DNA from 3 places in the Paenibacillus sp. FSL R5-0914 genome. Region 2 is predicted to be linked to each of the others. Evidence: predicted binding sites of a transcription regulator. Region 2 holds the regulator's gene; each other region holds the start of a gene.

Region 1 (5,125 bases), on a different contig from region 2:
CTTTATACCAGCGAATAGCACTGCTAACGACCCAATCCCGCTGATTGTCTAATAGTGCCGCCGTCTGATTATTGATTGCCCCCAGCTCATAGCCGTGAAGGGCGGCGAATTGCCCGCTAGTATTTTTCAGCTTCCCATTGAACTCATCCGCGCTCTCCAAATAATCATGTTGTCCACTAATCCATCCTTTTCCTTGCAGAAAATAAAGGGTATTCAACAATTTCTGAGCAGAAGGTACCGTTTCCGAATCCGCCGGAGCCATTTGCAATTTACGATACGCGATTTGCCACTGAACATCGCTCACAAACCTCGATGCCGAATCAACCATATTTCGAAGATTGCGCTGTTCCATCCACTCTCACATCCTTTTAACTTTTTTAAGTTATAGTATGGGGACAATAGTGACATGAACTCAGCGAATGGACATGAAGTTGTAAATTAATTTAGGACAGTGTAAGGAACTGCTGAATAAATTCACGGCTCAATAAAAAAAGGAGCCCGGCGGCTCCTGACTATATCTCCAATTTACCTTGTATATCTCAGCGGTAGTAATTCAGAAATATCATATTTAGCTAACCGGCCGTCCTCGGATACAATAACTTTGCAATCCTTCCCGTAATCAGCAATTAACTCACGGCACATCCCGCAGGGAGAAACTACTTTAATTTCTCTTTCCTCGCTGTCCGGATCAGAATGCCTTACCGCAACAATCGTATCAAATTCCTTGTAACCTTCGGATATCGCTTTTCCAATCACCATCGCTTCTGCACAGACTGTAATTCGTCCCATGCTAGCTTCTACATGTACCGCTGTAAAGATTTCCCCCGTCTTAGTACGGAGCGCCGCCCCTACATGGTGTCTTCCCCATTCATAGCGTCTAGTAATAATATCTTCAGCAGAGGCTATAAGCGTCTGATCTTCAATCGTAATCAAATACTCCATATCCAATTCCGTCCTCCTCTTATTTTTCCTAAGTATATTAAATCGCACTGCATTATGATATAAGATATACTATTTTAAGTTCCAAAAAAGGAGGAGCAGATTTGAAAATACAGAAATTACTCACCAGTCTCATCATTGTTGTGTTACTTGCTTTGGGCGGTTACTGGTATGAACAGAACGGAGATCCGGCAGCCCCCTCGTCCACATCCGATTCAGAAGTTGTTCAGCTGATCTTCCCAGCTGATCGTTATCCTGAGACCGCTAAGCACATTCAGGACGCGATTGCCAAAGGGGAGTCCGCGACGTGCACGATTAACCGTGAGCAGGCTGAAGACAACCGCAAAGAATCCTTAAAAGGGATCCCCACCAAAAAAGGCTACGACCGCGATGAATGGCCCATGGCCATGTGTAATGAAGGCGGCAAAGGGGCCGACATTGAATACATAACCCCAAAAGATAACCGCGGCGCAGGAAGCTGGGTTGGCAATCAGTTAGAAGATTATGCGGATGGAACCCGCGTAGAATTTATGTTCAAATAATAAGCTAACGTGAACAGTGCTTCAAAAGAATAGCCCCATCCGGTATACCGGATGGGGCTACAATGTGCATCAGCTAGCTTAGAATAAGCAAGCTTTAGTGATGATAACCAGCAAGATGAAGAGTACCAGAATAGCTCCTGTTGAAGTAAAAGGACTACACACCGGACCTACATTTACTGGGCTTACTACAGGACCTACGTTACAACCACAATGTTCCATTCCCATAATTAATTCCTCCTAATGATTAATGACTACAGCACAAGATATGTAAAAAGGAGATAAGCCGTTTGGGCGAACTGGCAAACAAATGCTATTCACCTAATGAATTAGGTAGGCACTGTCGATAAACAGGATATACACAAAGGAGGTGCAATATGGATATAGCCGCATTATCAATGGCAATGAGCCAGGCATCCTTAGCTCAAAATGTAGGAATACAAGTCATGAATATTGCCAAAAATCAGGCTGAAACCCAGAGTCAAACGATGGTGGAAATGCTGGGCAAAAGCGTTGCTCCGAATTTAGGAAAAACACTTGATATTAGTGTTTAATTGCTTTATGCTAAGGACACACGAGAACACTCGTTCTTATGTGTCCTTATGTTTTTTACTTTACATAGCCTTCGGGCTTTTCTTTTGCTCATTTATGCGAACATACGATCCTATAACTGATTCTGAATGAGGTGAATGATATGAATAACATGAAATCCTATTATCAAATGACTGCGCTGGAGAAGTGGACAGAAGATTTATACAAGCGTCTGAACCTTACTCAGCCTTCGCAAATTTCGATTGCTTATATTGCAGAACGGCTTAATATTTGGGTTCATTATTTGGATGTAAGAAGCAAGAGCATCGAAGCATCAGCGGGGATGTACACCATGTTTATAGACAACCGGCTTCCAGCCAGTCTGCAGCGGCTAGAGTTTCTCCATGAGCTCTGTCATCTGCTCCGCCATGGTACTGATCAAATATTGATGCCAGAACATTTTACGCGGGCACAGGAGGATGAATCTGAGCGATTTATTCTTTATGCAGCTATGCCCTACTCCATGATCTCCCGCATGACATTGCCTGAGCAACGGGAAGATGCAATCAGCTATCTTGCAGCAGAATTTCAAGTGCCAAGCGAGCTGGCTTTACAGCGGATTGATCAAATTCAAAGACGTGTTTTTCAGGGGCAATTATTGGCCGTGATGGGAAGAAACGAAGAACGATTAACACATATTCAATAATGACTGCGGAGATAATAAGGGTAGTCGCAATGAAGGACCATTAATTATGGTGGAATTTCTCGCAAGGGGGATCGATATGGAAGCCATTAAAGTAATTGAATTATTGATGACTCATCCAGATTATAACGTAGATGCAGTACACCCCGAAATTCCGGATTTTGTTGGGATCGAGTCGATTGAAGTGGATCATGAAACGGGGACCTTCTCCATTTTATTGCAAGAACCCAAAGAAGACTGAAGATGATTTGTGTAAGTTCATAATAAAAAGGCAGCAAGTATAGTATACCCAGGCAATTCTTTACCTACGCGGGTTTAACTATCGGCAGGAAATTTGCTGCCTTATATGTAATTATAAGCTCTGTTATGCGACAAATTGAATCAAACCAATAAGAATTAGAATGAGGAACATACCCACAACTCCCCAAATAATAAACCATAAGATTCTGAGACCTGGTAGTACCCTTCTAATTTGTAGATTACAAGATACAATAGATATGACATACCAGTCACAATATATTATCTTATAATATATACATTTTAGCTAAATGGAGGGAATTAATGAAGAAAAGAACAAAAATAATCCTTATTACCTTCGTTATTGTATATGGAGTCGCTTCTTTAGCGCTTCAGGCCTTCCGAAATCATATGGATAATGAAGTGATTCATTATTTGGTAGCTACGAGAGATTATAAGAATGAAGATCTTTATAAAGTCTATACCCAGATTGGTAAGGCTCCCGTCGTAAGTACAACGGTGATTTTTGCAGATGAACCTAACGCAAGATACTTTTATCGAAAAGAGAAGGATCGGATTTATCAATATAGCATGGCTCTTGTAAAAAGGTTTGATCCAAACTATACATATAAACATAGTGAGGAGACCCTCCCGTAAAGGGGGAACTTCTATTATAAAGGTGCGATTGTCTCAACAGTCATGATATGGCTGCTGGGGCAATCGCACCTTTTTTAGATTCTAACCCTTGATCTAGACGCTAACAAATTTTCTCAGGAACATAATGTGACCAAATGCCGTCCTAAATGGTGTTATAGGTAAAGGGGGCATAGAATCATGCAACGATCCATGACCCGGCCGGGAAATCATGTGATAAAGAGTTACGAAATCTACGCAGATATGCTGTTCCGGATTGCTTTGGTCCATTTAGGCAGCCGCCAAGATGCCGAAGAGGCCACTCAGGATACCTTCATCAAACTGATAGAAAAAGCACCAAAGTTCAAAGACGCTGAACATCAAAAAGCATGGCTGATCCGAGTAATCACCAATCATTGTAAAACATTACTGGGCAGAGGCTGGCGCAAGCGCGAGGTTAAGCTGGAAAATGCTGAGCCGATTGCGGTAGACACCCCCGAGGATTTGGCTCTACTGCAGTTAGTTATGGCGATGCCTATGAAGTATAAAACCGTAATCCATCTTTATTATTACGAGGACTATCCCATCCAGGAAATCAGCAAGATTCTGCAGATTAGTCAGTCTGCCGTGAAGATGAGACTTCAACGGGGACGGCAACTGTTAAAACTAGAGCTGGAAGGAGTGGAATCACAATGAAAGAAGATCAGTTTCGAACATCATACAAGAGAGCGGTGGATTCTATGAAACCAGGTGAAGAGATGAAAAAAGAATTGATAGACAAACTGGAGCAACAGCAGGAACGGAAACGTCCACGCAAGACGGTTTATATCGCGGCAAGTATCGTCCTCGCCGCCGGGATCGGCTTAGCTGCACCTAATATATGGCAGCAGTTAAACGGCCAGAGTACTCAAGGGCAAATCGCTCAGGTAACTCCAGGTCCAAGCCAACAAGGCAATTCTGGCACAAATGCGTCCGGAAGCATTGTCATCCCCAAGCTGGAACTGCCGGATACCAAATCTGGCGTTATGGCAGATATGATCGCTCTAGTCGTATATAAAGATAACATTTATACACAGTCTGCGACTCGAATCAACGCAGCCGATGCTGCCGCTCTGCGCGGTGACAAGCTTGGACGTACTACAGGTGGCATCGATGAGTGGAGCGGTAAAGACAAATATATTGAGTTAGCTTCTAACATCGGCGAAACAGATATCTATTCCGTAAAGGGATATGACTCCAATTTCCTGATTATGTCCTATTCGGAAATCAACGGCGAGGTATTCGCCGAACTGTATGAGCATACAAACGGGATCACCGTAAACAGCGGCGCTGATCTATTTGGCAAGCTAAATCTTGAAGGTCGAATTACTTCCGCACAGTGGGAAAGCTTCGACAGTTGGAACAACGGACAGCAGCAGTACACACCGCTCGCTGACGACGAGGCCCTTAATGGCTTCGTGAAGGCGCTCCAAGCGGCCAAACCTCTGGCAGCAGAGCCTCTTACCGCGCAAGGCATCTACGACAGCGAAGACCGCAAGGTTCT
Region 2 (5,125 bases):
GAGTATAGCTTTGCTATTGCTTTTTTGCTTGTTTTCGGATTGCTGGTACCTATTGCTATTTTTTTATAAGGTTCATTAAGGGCGATCAAGTGAGATTGATTGGGCGGAATGAATGTTTTGGTGAATATAATATTAAAAGATGAGGTTGCGTTTAACAGCTTAGAAAGTTCAGAAGAAGTAGATAGTTTTTTTAATTCTATAATAACGGCACTTAGAATTAAGACTCCTCCTACAATGGCAAACATATACATTAAGAAAATCAGCATGTAATCACACCTCCAATGATCTCAGTAGAGCAAGATTTATTGCTTATTGAAAGATATGCCTGAATTCTCTCTACTAGTATCTGTTAAGAGCGAAAATCGTGGGAATTTAGGAAACGACTACTGATTAGAAAAGAGAAAGCACCCAGAGATCTGCCGATTTTGCAAGCTGAGTGCAAAATTGGGGCAACTGCTGGAGTGCTTTGTTGAGAGCTTTTTAAAATAAATATGTCAAGATCATAAGAAATTGAAGGCTGTGATTTGATCAGTATAAACAATTAGCTGTTTGTATTCGATCGGAGATTCATAGTGAGTATAGGGTCTTACAGAAACATCATTAAGGACTACAAAGTTATAGCTGAAATTTTTATCGGGATGTTCCGCACCTAAATAAGATATGTATTCATCTACAATGACATCATCCATTAGAGATTTTAAGTCAAAAACATCCTCTTTATTGGAGGTGGAAGGGGAGATGGTCCCTTGAATACTGCCGAATGAGGTGAGTAAATTTACTTTTTTTCCACCCGCTTGATCGTTATTTAACAATAAGCCAGAGAGTTTAACAAGTGCATCGACTTTAAAATCGACGAGGGTTCTAATTTTTGAGTTGTTCAAAACGAGACACTTCCTTTCAATTTGAAATCCTGTTAACATTATTCGACATATAACCACATAATTCCTATTAGGTCATCAAAAATACATAAATACAAACACGCCCCCTCCATTGAACCATGAGTGAGGCGTGTTTATCTATAGAGATAGATTTAATTCCTGATCGTTACTCGTGTTCCAATCGGTACAATCGCAGCTAGTGCTAACACATCTTCATTGTACATACGAATACAACCGTGGGATACTTCGTGCCCTATGGATGAGGGATCATTATTTCCATGTATCCCATAGTGAGGCTTAGATAGCCCCATCCAAAAGACCCCAAATGGACCACCTGGATCGGGTTGTTTGTTGATGATTGTGAATTCACCGAGTGGTGATTGAGTTAACATTTTACCGATTCCGACTGGGAAGCCCCTGATCACAATGTCGTTATCAAGAAGATAAAGCATACGCTGCGTCAGATCAACTATAATCCGGTAATTTGGCATTGTGCAACACTCCTTTCTAATTAAGATATGAGGAGGATGCCTAAACGGTTATTCATTAAAAATGGTCATTTTAGCCTATGAGAACAAATGTTCTGTAATTGATAAATGGAGTTTGATAACAATAAAAAAGCTATTCTGCATTTGCAGAACAGCTTTTTTAAAAAAATAAAAGAAAGTATATATTTTTACGATATACCCTATCCTTATACTTCTCGTAGAAACGGATACCGTCCTTTAGGACGGTATCCGTTTTCGCTAGGTAGGAGTGCAAACTTAGTGGATATCTCGAAATAATCCGATAACTCTGCCGAGAATGGTTACGCGATTAAGGCGAAGAGGCTCGTACGCCGGATTCTCCGGCTGAAGACGTATATGATCACGTTCTTTATAAAAAGTCTTAACGGTTGCTTCATCTTCTTCGGTCATAGCTACAACGATATCTCCGTTATCAGCCGTTTGTTGTTGACGAACAATAACATAGTCGCCATTCATAATCCCAGCTTCGACCATACTGTCACCTTGAACCGATAACATAAATACTTTGTTATCTCCAACATAGTGAGTTGGAAGCGGGAAGTAGTCTTCAATATTCTCAGTAGCAGTGATAGGAACCCCGGCGGTAACCTTACCTACGACAGGAATGCGAGCGACGGTTTGCGCGAAATGATGGACATTCTCGGAATCCTCTTGGCCAAGCAATTCTATCGCACGAGGCTTCGTTGGATCTCGACGGATAAGTCCCTTCTTCTCTAGCCGATCTAAATGACCGTGAACTGTGGAGCTGGAAGCAAGACCAACAGCTTCTCCAATCTCCCGGACGGAAGGAGGATAACCCTTGCTGCGGACTTCGCTACGTATAAATTCCAGGATCGCCAGCTGGCGACTTGAAATCTTTGACATTGGAATCAACCCCATATAGTAATGTTTGGGAAAATTATAACATAGAACTACCGTTCGCACAAACATAAGTTCTAACTATTATAAATATTAATTCGAAAGAGTTAATAAATGGTAGTCTTGTATTGATTGCGTTTCCTTCATCTAAACGATAAGAGTGATTCTTTATATGAAGAATATGGTAAATATTAACCTCTGAAAAAAAGAGAACAATTGTTCTAAAATAGTATTGAAGAAAACACATGTTCGTGTTATTATAATTTCAAAAGTAAGAACAAGTGTTTGGAGGATGATATTCATGTTAAAATACAGTACATACCGTAGCATCTACGATAAAGCCCCAGTGGTTGAATCTTTAGGACATAATCCTATTACCCGTTATTCAGCTCAGATTAAAGAGATTACAGAGTTTTTGCTTGAAGGCTTGATGCGTTTGTTCCGTAGAGATTTTGTTATTAAACTGACATTGATCATCGTGCTCGTACTATCAGGACTTACAGTAGTAGGTAATGTATTTGCAGGATCTACTACTTTAATGAAGGATGAGAAGCGCGTAGTGGTTGAACGTGGAGATACACTTTGGAGTATTGCTCTTGAGAATAAACCTTCTGATATGAAAACGGCTGTATATATAGAAGGAATTAAAAAATCCAATGGCATTAAAGGTAGTCAGATTAATGCTGGAGATATTCTCACTTTACCTATATATTAATATTCTAAGAACATAATAAGAGGACATGAAGAGCTTGCAGGGAGTAAACCTTGACAAGCTCTTTTTCTCATGGCAGAGTTAGAATTAATTTATAAGGGGAGGGAAAGTTTTGAATATTGATGAGTTGGTCGCGCGTATTAACGAATTGGCACGCAAACAGAAGAGCGTAGGCCTTAATCAAGAGGAAACGGCGGAACGCGCCAAGCTTCGTGAAATTTATTTGGGGAATATTCGCAATAACTTCCGAGCACAATTGAATACGATTGAATTGGTTGATAATGATGAGCATGAACAAGGTAACAAGGGGCGTAAGCATTAACACCCTGTTCCTTTTCATAGATATTACTGGATGACTAGGGGGAACGCATATGGCCCGTTCTTGGGAAAGAATGGTTCAACGCAACACGCAGCAAATTAATAAGCAAAGAAAGAAACAGGGGAAGGAAACGATTTACGCATCTAAATCTAAATCTCCTGGTAAGAACAGTGAAACCTTTAAAGGCCGTAACATTGCATTTCCATTAGTGTTATTAGTGCTTGGTACTATGTTTTGGATGGTTGGTTCAGTGGACCAGGCCAAAGGTAATGGTATGCTTATGAACTGGCTAGGAGTCGTTTTGTACTACTTACTAGCGGCACTTCTGTTCTTCCGACGTCCGTACTTGAAGGTAGAGAATGCTAGACTATCTACTATAAAATTCAACCGCGAACGTTATCTGCCAGCTTCTGATATTGAGAAAATCATCCTTTCGCGTGGAGCTGTTGTAATTAAGCATAAAGGCAAACGCACGAAATGGATTTTTACCAGACTTATGAATCGTTATGATACCAATGCAATGGGGACTCGACTGGAAGCATTCGCAAAAGCTCACCAAATTGAAGTAGTTCACGAATAGAAATTAACCAGCCATGGGAGAGGGAGACCTGTAATGCCAATTTCCGCCGTACTATTTGACCTTGATGATACACTGCTCTGGGATGATCGGAGCGTTAATGAAGCATTTCGTTCTGCATGTGAAGCCGCTGGGGATACGATTGATCCACAAGAACTGGAACTTGCGGTGCGTAAAGAAGCCATTGGACTATATGAATCCTACGAAACGAACCCGTTTACAAAGATGATTGGGATTAATCCGTTTGAAGCACTTTGGGGGAACTTTACTGCAGGTGAACAGCCGGAATTCCGTCAATTGGAGCAGCTTGCACCGGGATATCGTAAAGAGGCATGGCGTCGTGGTCTTGCAGCACTTGGTGTAGAGGACGAAGCTCTTGCTGAGACATTAGCAGCCAAATTCGCAGCAGAGCGTAGAAATCGACCTTACATCTATGAAGAAACGATTCAGGTGCTTGAAGAACTGAAGGGGAAAGTGAAGCTATTGCTTCTGACTAATGGATGCCCTGCATTGCAACAAGAGAAACTAGATGGCGTACCTGAAATCGTTCCTTTCTTTGATCACATCGTGATTTCTGGAAGCTTCGGCAAAGGAAAGCCGAATAAGGAAATTTTTCTGCATGCCCTAGAACTTTTAGATATTGCACCTGAGCAAGGAGTTATGGTCGGAGATAAGCTTACAACGGATATTCGTGGTGGGCTGGCAACAGGTTTGACTACAGTTTGGATTAACAGAAAAGGCAAACAGCCAGATCCGGAAATTCAGCCGGATTATGAAATCAAACATCTTGGAGAGCTTCTTTCATTGGTCCAATCTTTATAAAATTGAGTAGAAGAGGCTTTCATTCATTTAAGCTTTAAGAAGGCAGTGAGTTCCTAGGTATCTAGGAGACTTACTGTCTTTTTTATATCTACATCATATTTAGTATGTTAGATGAGATTTACTAGTATATGATTTAAGTCACAAGAGTTTAGCTGAATTGATGCGAAATACTGAAAAACCAATAATAATGTGTATAATAGATGGAGAATGTATAACATGAATTGGTAGATTCTTAGTAATCAATTTGACTGGGAGGAATCTAAATGAAGATTTCAAGAACAATAGTTCCTTTATTATTAGGTGCAACACTTTTAGTATTGGGAGGATGTTCATCAGACCAAACCAAACAATCTGGAATACATAATATGAATATGAACATGGACATGTCTATGGAGCCTATCAAGGTCGAGTTACATTGGAGTCCTGAAGAGG
Region 3 (5,125 bases), on a different contig from region 2:
TAAGAACAGCAAGAGCAGTCTGAAGCTGGAGAAAGACGCACTTATTATCGCCTCTGAGGACGAATATAAGTTAAACGCTGTTATTGATATTTTACAATCGAAGATGGTGAAGAGAGGTATCACGCTGAAAAACTTGGATTTCGGCAAAGTGGAGCCTGCTTCTCTGGGTAGTGTTCGTCAGCGTTTAGGTCTTAAGCAAGGAATTGATCAGGAGAACGCAAAAAAAATTAACATCCTGATTCGTGATTCGAAATTGAAGGTGAAGAGCCAGATTCAAGGAGATCAGATCCGCGTAACTGGTAAGAGTCGCGATGATTTACAACAAATTATCCAGATTTTACGTAAAGCTGATTTGCCTCTGGACCTGCAGTTCAACAACTTAAAATAGCATTTTGTACCCCGCAGTGCTTATCAGCGCCATTATGCGGGGTGCTTTGTATTTTTTTTGACACCTATTTATAGCTATAATATACTTGCTTAAGTAGAAATAGATGAGCCTGACTCAGGCAATTTGTATGAACGATTTAGGGGAGGAACTTCAGTGAATTTGCCCAACCGCATCACGCTAGCACGTATTTGCCTGATCCCGATTATGATGTTTTTCTTACTGGTGGATTTCAGTTTTTATCCAGAACCGATACATTGGGGCTCTTTTCAGCTATCTGTTAATCATTTGGTGGCAGCTGTAATCTTTTTGCTTGCAGCGAGCACAGATGGAATAGACGGCTACATAGCAAGGAAATATAATATGGTCACCAATCTCGGTAAGCTCCTTGATCCGTTAGCGGACAAGCTGTTAGTTTCTGCAGTTCTGATTTCACTTGTGGAATTGGGCAGATGTGATTCATGGATCGCAATTGTTATCATTAGTCGTGAGTTCGCAGTAACCGGGCTTCGCCAGATAGCATTGTTAGAGGGAAAAGTGGTTGCCGCCAGCAAATGGGGTAAGATAAAGACGGTTGTACAAATTGTAGCGATCTCACTGCTGTTGTTAAATAATTTCCCGTTTCAATTCGTCAGCATTCCTGTAGACGATATTGCCATCTGGGCTGCAGCCTTGATCACTATTTACTCTGGAATTGATTATTTTGTGAAGAATAAGGATCTATTACAGCTGCATAATGCTTAAGCGTTTTAGGCAGCTACATATAGGAGAGGTAATAGGTAAAGCACCTATTACCTTTTTTAAACCCTAAAAGCAGTGTATCTACATTATAACGAGGAGGCGAAAGCCAGCTATGAAAGCGGAGATTATTGCAGTAGGCACGGAGCTTTTGCTCGGTCAAATCGTAAATAGTAATGCCCAATTTTTGTCTATTGAGCTAGCTGCTATTGGGATTGATGTATATTTTCAAACCGTAGTTGGGGATAACAGCAGTCGCTTGCAGCAAGCCATTGAGATCGCTCAAAGCAGAGCGGATGTTATCATATTTACCGGTGGTATTGGTCCTACAGAAGATGATCTAACGAAGGACGCGCTGGCTGCTTCCTTAGGTCGCACACTTCATATAGATCGCTTAGCAATGGATCATGTACAACGTTTCTTTGATGATCGAAAGATTGTAATGACGGAGAATAATCGTAAACAGGCACTTATAATTGAAGGAACTACACCTTTGCCAAATGAGATTGGTCTTGCTGTTGGCATTGCTTTTGAGCATGAAAAGAAATATTATATTGTGCTTCCTGGTCCGCCTCGCGAGATGAAGCCGATGTTCGTAGATAAAGCTGTACCGTGGCTCCAGCAGCACGCTCTAACGACAGAAATGCCACTTTATTCTAAAATGCTTAAATTTGCCGGTATCGGAGAATCACTGCTTGAGGATAAGCTCATTGATCTTATTCACAGCCAGACAGACCCAACCATAGCTCCTTACGCTAAAGAGGGAGAGGTAACCGTTCGTATTTCGACAAAAGCGCCTTCCGAGCATGAAGCTTACAAGAAGCTGGAGATTCTGGAGAAACAGATCAAAGAGATTTTGCCAGAACATTTATATGCAAATATTGATGTGCCACTGGAGCAATTGATTGTGGATTGGATGGCGGATGCAGGTCTGACTTTAAGTGCGGCAGAGAGTTGCACGGGAGGCTTGCTGATGGAGAGTATCACTAACATTCCAGGCAGTGCTTCGATGTTTGCGGGAGGAATCGTCTGTTATTCCAACGACCTGAAGAAAAAACTTCTGAATGTGCCAAGTGCTTATTTGGAGGGGCCAGATGCTCCAGGGGCAGTTAGTCGTGAAGTTGCCGAGGTGTTAGCTGATCAGGTGAGAATGATCGCAGATAGTGATTTCGGTTTATCTGTAACTGGTGTAGCAGGACCGGGCTATTCTGAACGTAAGCCAGTTGGACTTGTATTTATTGGTTTAGCTGAACGCGGGCGTAAGACAGAAGTATACGAGCTTAATCTTAAAGGTACACGTGAAAATATACGACTGCGTACTGTTAAAGCTCTGTTGTATCGTCTATGGCGCAGACTTGAGGAACGGAAGGTGGAGACACCTCTTGAAGGCTCAGACTTGTAATGGGAGATTAGCCCAGTTATAATTGAGACATACGGAAGAACCGTGGCACTGAGATTTCTTTGCTGCGGTTTTTTGTATATCTGCGGAGATTTTGATCGCTGTTTTGGTTTTGATCATAAGTCGTTGATGTCCGGTGAAGTAGAGAAATCAGTTAACTTCTATGTCCGGAGGGAGGCTTACAATAAAAGGGATAATTAACGCTTGAGACAAAAAAAACGAATGTATGTTCGAAAAAAAGCTTGGCAAGACCTCAAAAACACGTTATTATATTATTATAAACAGTGAAGGAAGTGGTCTGATTGTCAGATCGTCGTGCAGCGCTTGATATGGCGCTTCGTCAAATAGAAAAACAATTTGGTAAAGGTTCGATCATGAAACTGGGAGAATCCACTCATATGCAAGTGGAAGTTGTACCTAGCGGATCTTTGGCACTTGATATTGCGTTAGGTATAGGCGGACTTCCCAAGGGACGTATTATTGAAGTATACGGACCTGAATCCTCCGGTAAAACGACTGTTGCTCTTCATGCTATTGCAGAAGTGCAAAAACAAGGAGGACAAGCTGCATTTATCGATGCTGAGCATGCGCTCGATCCGAAGTATGCACGTAACTTGGGCGTAAACATTGATGAATTGTTGCTATCTCAGCCAGATACGGGTGAACAGGCACTTGAGATTGCTGAAGCACTTGTCCGTAGTGGTGCAGTAGACATTATTGTCGTTGACTCCGTAGCTGCGTTGGTTCCTAAAGCGGAAATCGAAGGTGATATGGGTGACTCTCACGTCGGCCTACAGGCTCGTTTGATGTCTCAAGCGCTTCGGAAGCTATCTGGTGCCATTAGTAAATCGAATACAATTGCTATCTTTATTAACCAGCTTCGTGAGAAAATTGGTGTTATGTTCGGTAACCCTGAGACAACACCGGGTGGTCGGGCGTTGAAATTCTACTCTTCCGTACGGTTGGATGTTCGCCGTGTCGAAAGTATTAAGATGGGTAACGACGTTGTAGGTAACCGAACCAAGATCAAGATTGTGAAGAATAAGGTAGCACCTCCATTTAAACAAGCTGATGTTGATATCATGTATGGTGAAGGGATTTCCAGAGAAGGAAGTCTTGTAGACATCGGTACTGAAATGGACATCGTGAATAAGAGTGGTGCATGGTATTCCTATGAGGGTGAGCGTCTCGGTCAAGGACGTGAGAATGCCAAACAGTTCTTGAAAGAACATCAAGATATTGCACTTATCATTGAGAACAAGATCCGTGAAGCAAGTAACCTGTCCACTATTGTTGCTGCACCAAATGAAGCGGAAATCATTGCAGAGCAAGAGGAAGAAGAAAAGCTACTTCTCGAAATCGAACAATAGAATTTACTAAGGAATAGGACGCCCTGTGATTCATTGTTGCAGGGTGTCTTTTCTTAACAGTGTAAGAACATATATATTTGGGGTCCCCCCAAAGTACCTGAGTACGCACCGAAGTTAAGCCGCACTTTGTGGGGATATTTTATTGCTATGAGGTGACAAGCAACTATGGTAATACAGCTGGATATGGATTTTGAATCGGATGAGCAGGACGTACAGGTCCTATCTGATTTTCCTGATGGAGAACTTTTAGAAATTACTAAGGTAGAACGTCAGAAGAAGTCGGACCACCGCTACATCATACATTTCGGAGCCTATAACATGACTGTACACGAAGACGTCATGATTAAATATCGGATGATTACTGGAAATTCTTTTATGAAAGCCGATTTGGAGGAAATTGTTGTTGCTGATGAGCGACAACGAGCTTATGTAGAAGGACTTCGTTATCTAGAACGGAAGCCACGTACCGCTATGGAAATGACTCGCCGTTTACGGCAGAAGGAAATAGGGGAGACTATTATTGCGGAAGTGGTGCAACGGCTACAGCAGGAAAGATTTCTTGATGACCCCTTGTATGCAAAGCAATGGGCGGAGCAACGCATTACGAACCAGCGAAAAGGGAAAATGTGGATTCGCCAAGAGCTACGTGAGAAAGGAATCGACAAAACCTTGATCTCGGAAGCACTGGAGAATGTCAGTCCTGAACAAGAACTAGAAAGTGCACTTCAGATTGGTCGTAAGAAATGGAATCTTATTCGTGGTGAAGCCACAGATAAGCGCAGAAAGACTGGAGCCTTCTTAATGCGGCGTGGATTCTCGGGTGATATGGTGCGACAAGTGATCAATACTTTACTTGAGGAAGACAATTATGAGGGTGAAGATGAGGAATTTTACTAGACTCACTGATTCTCTTGACATTAATGCGCATATCGACTCTCTTGACAATGTCTTTTTATAAATAATAAAATATAACATGAATCGGCATAAAGTAAGAATCCTTTTTCCTTCCCAAAAAGGTGACTTTTTAAAACGGTTCGCGTACAACTCATATGAAATGTAATCGCCGGATAAGGCGGGCAGTGTGCATGTGCAGCATGTGCAGTATGGCAATCGGTTATTTACCGGTTTTTTGTATGGTGATGAACGGATAGTTTAACAACTGCACAATTCCCAGGGATATACCTTGGAGAGGAACCAACGAGGAGGTGAACAGATGCAAGCATGGATCTGGGT

What was found. The regulator LexA, encoded in region 2, represses DNA repair genes until DNA is damaged. The targets are predictions, from matches to a motif close to CGAACATATGTTCG.
Region 1: the regulator LexA is predicted to act here: its motif matches at 2,130-2,143, upstream of MKX60_RS11475 (ImmA/IrrE family metallo-endopeptidase).
Region 3: the regulator LexA is predicted to act here: its motif matches at 2,742-2,755, upstream of recA (recombinase RecA).

What each region holds. Positions count from the first base shown of each region.
Region 1 is NZ_JBBORH010000001.1:2,611,194-2,616,318, reverse strand. Features, by position in the region: gene MKX60_RS11500 (glycosyl hydrolase) at 1-352, opposite strand, end outside; gene MKX60_RS11495 (cytidine deaminase) at 526-942, opposite strand; gene MKX60_RS11490 (NucA/NucB deoxyribonuclease domain-containing protein) at 1,050-1,481, shown strand; gene MKX60_RS11485 (hypothetical protein) at 1,560-1,706, opposite strand; gene MKX60_RS11480 (YjfB family protein) at 1,856-2,032, shown strand; gene MKX60_RS11475 (ImmA/IrrE family metallo-endopeptidase) at 2,173-2,715, shown strand; gene MKX60_RS11470 (hypothetical protein) at 2,792-2,953, shown strand; gene MKX60_RS11465 (hypothetical protein) at 3,274-3,606, shown strand; gene MKX60_RS11460 (RNA polymerase sigma factor) at 3,784-4,278, shown strand; gene MKX60_RS11455 (hypothetical protein) at 4,275-5,125, shown strand, end outside.
Region 2 is NZ_JBBORH010000002.1:1,367,336-1,372,460, reverse strand. Features, by position in the region: gene MKX60_RS22215 (hypothetical protein) at 1-266, opposite strand, end outside; gene MKX60_RS22210 (hypothetical protein) at 501-881, opposite strand; gene MKX60_RS22205 (L,D-transpeptidase) at 1,031-1,369, opposite strand; gene lexA (transcriptional repressor LexA) at 1,643-2,269, opposite strand; gene MKX60_RS22195 (LysM peptidoglycan-binding domain-containing protein) at 2,565-2,978, shown strand; gene MKX60_RS22190 (DUF896 domain-containing protein) at 3,088-3,297, shown strand; gene MKX60_RS22185 (hypothetical protein) at 3,347-3,874, shown strand; gene MKX60_RS22180 (HAD family hydrolase) at 3,908-4,693, shown strand; gene MKX60_RS22175 (FixH family protein) at 4,957-5,125, shown strand, end outside.
Region 3 is NZ_JBBORH010000001.1:3,591,574-3,596,698, forward strand. Features, by position in the region: gene MKX60_RS15955 (YajQ family cyclic di-GMP-binding protein) at 1-388, shown strand, start outside; gene pgsA (CDP-diacylglycerol--glycerol-3-phosphate 3-phosphatidyltransferase) at 542-1,129, shown strand; gene MKX60_RS15965 (competence/damage-inducible protein A) at 1,239-2,525, shown strand; gene recA (recombinase RecA) at 2,825-3,892, shown strand; gene MKX60_RS15975 (regulatory protein RecX) at 4,058-4,789, shown strand; gene rny (ribonuclease Y) at 5,106-5,125, shown strand, end outside.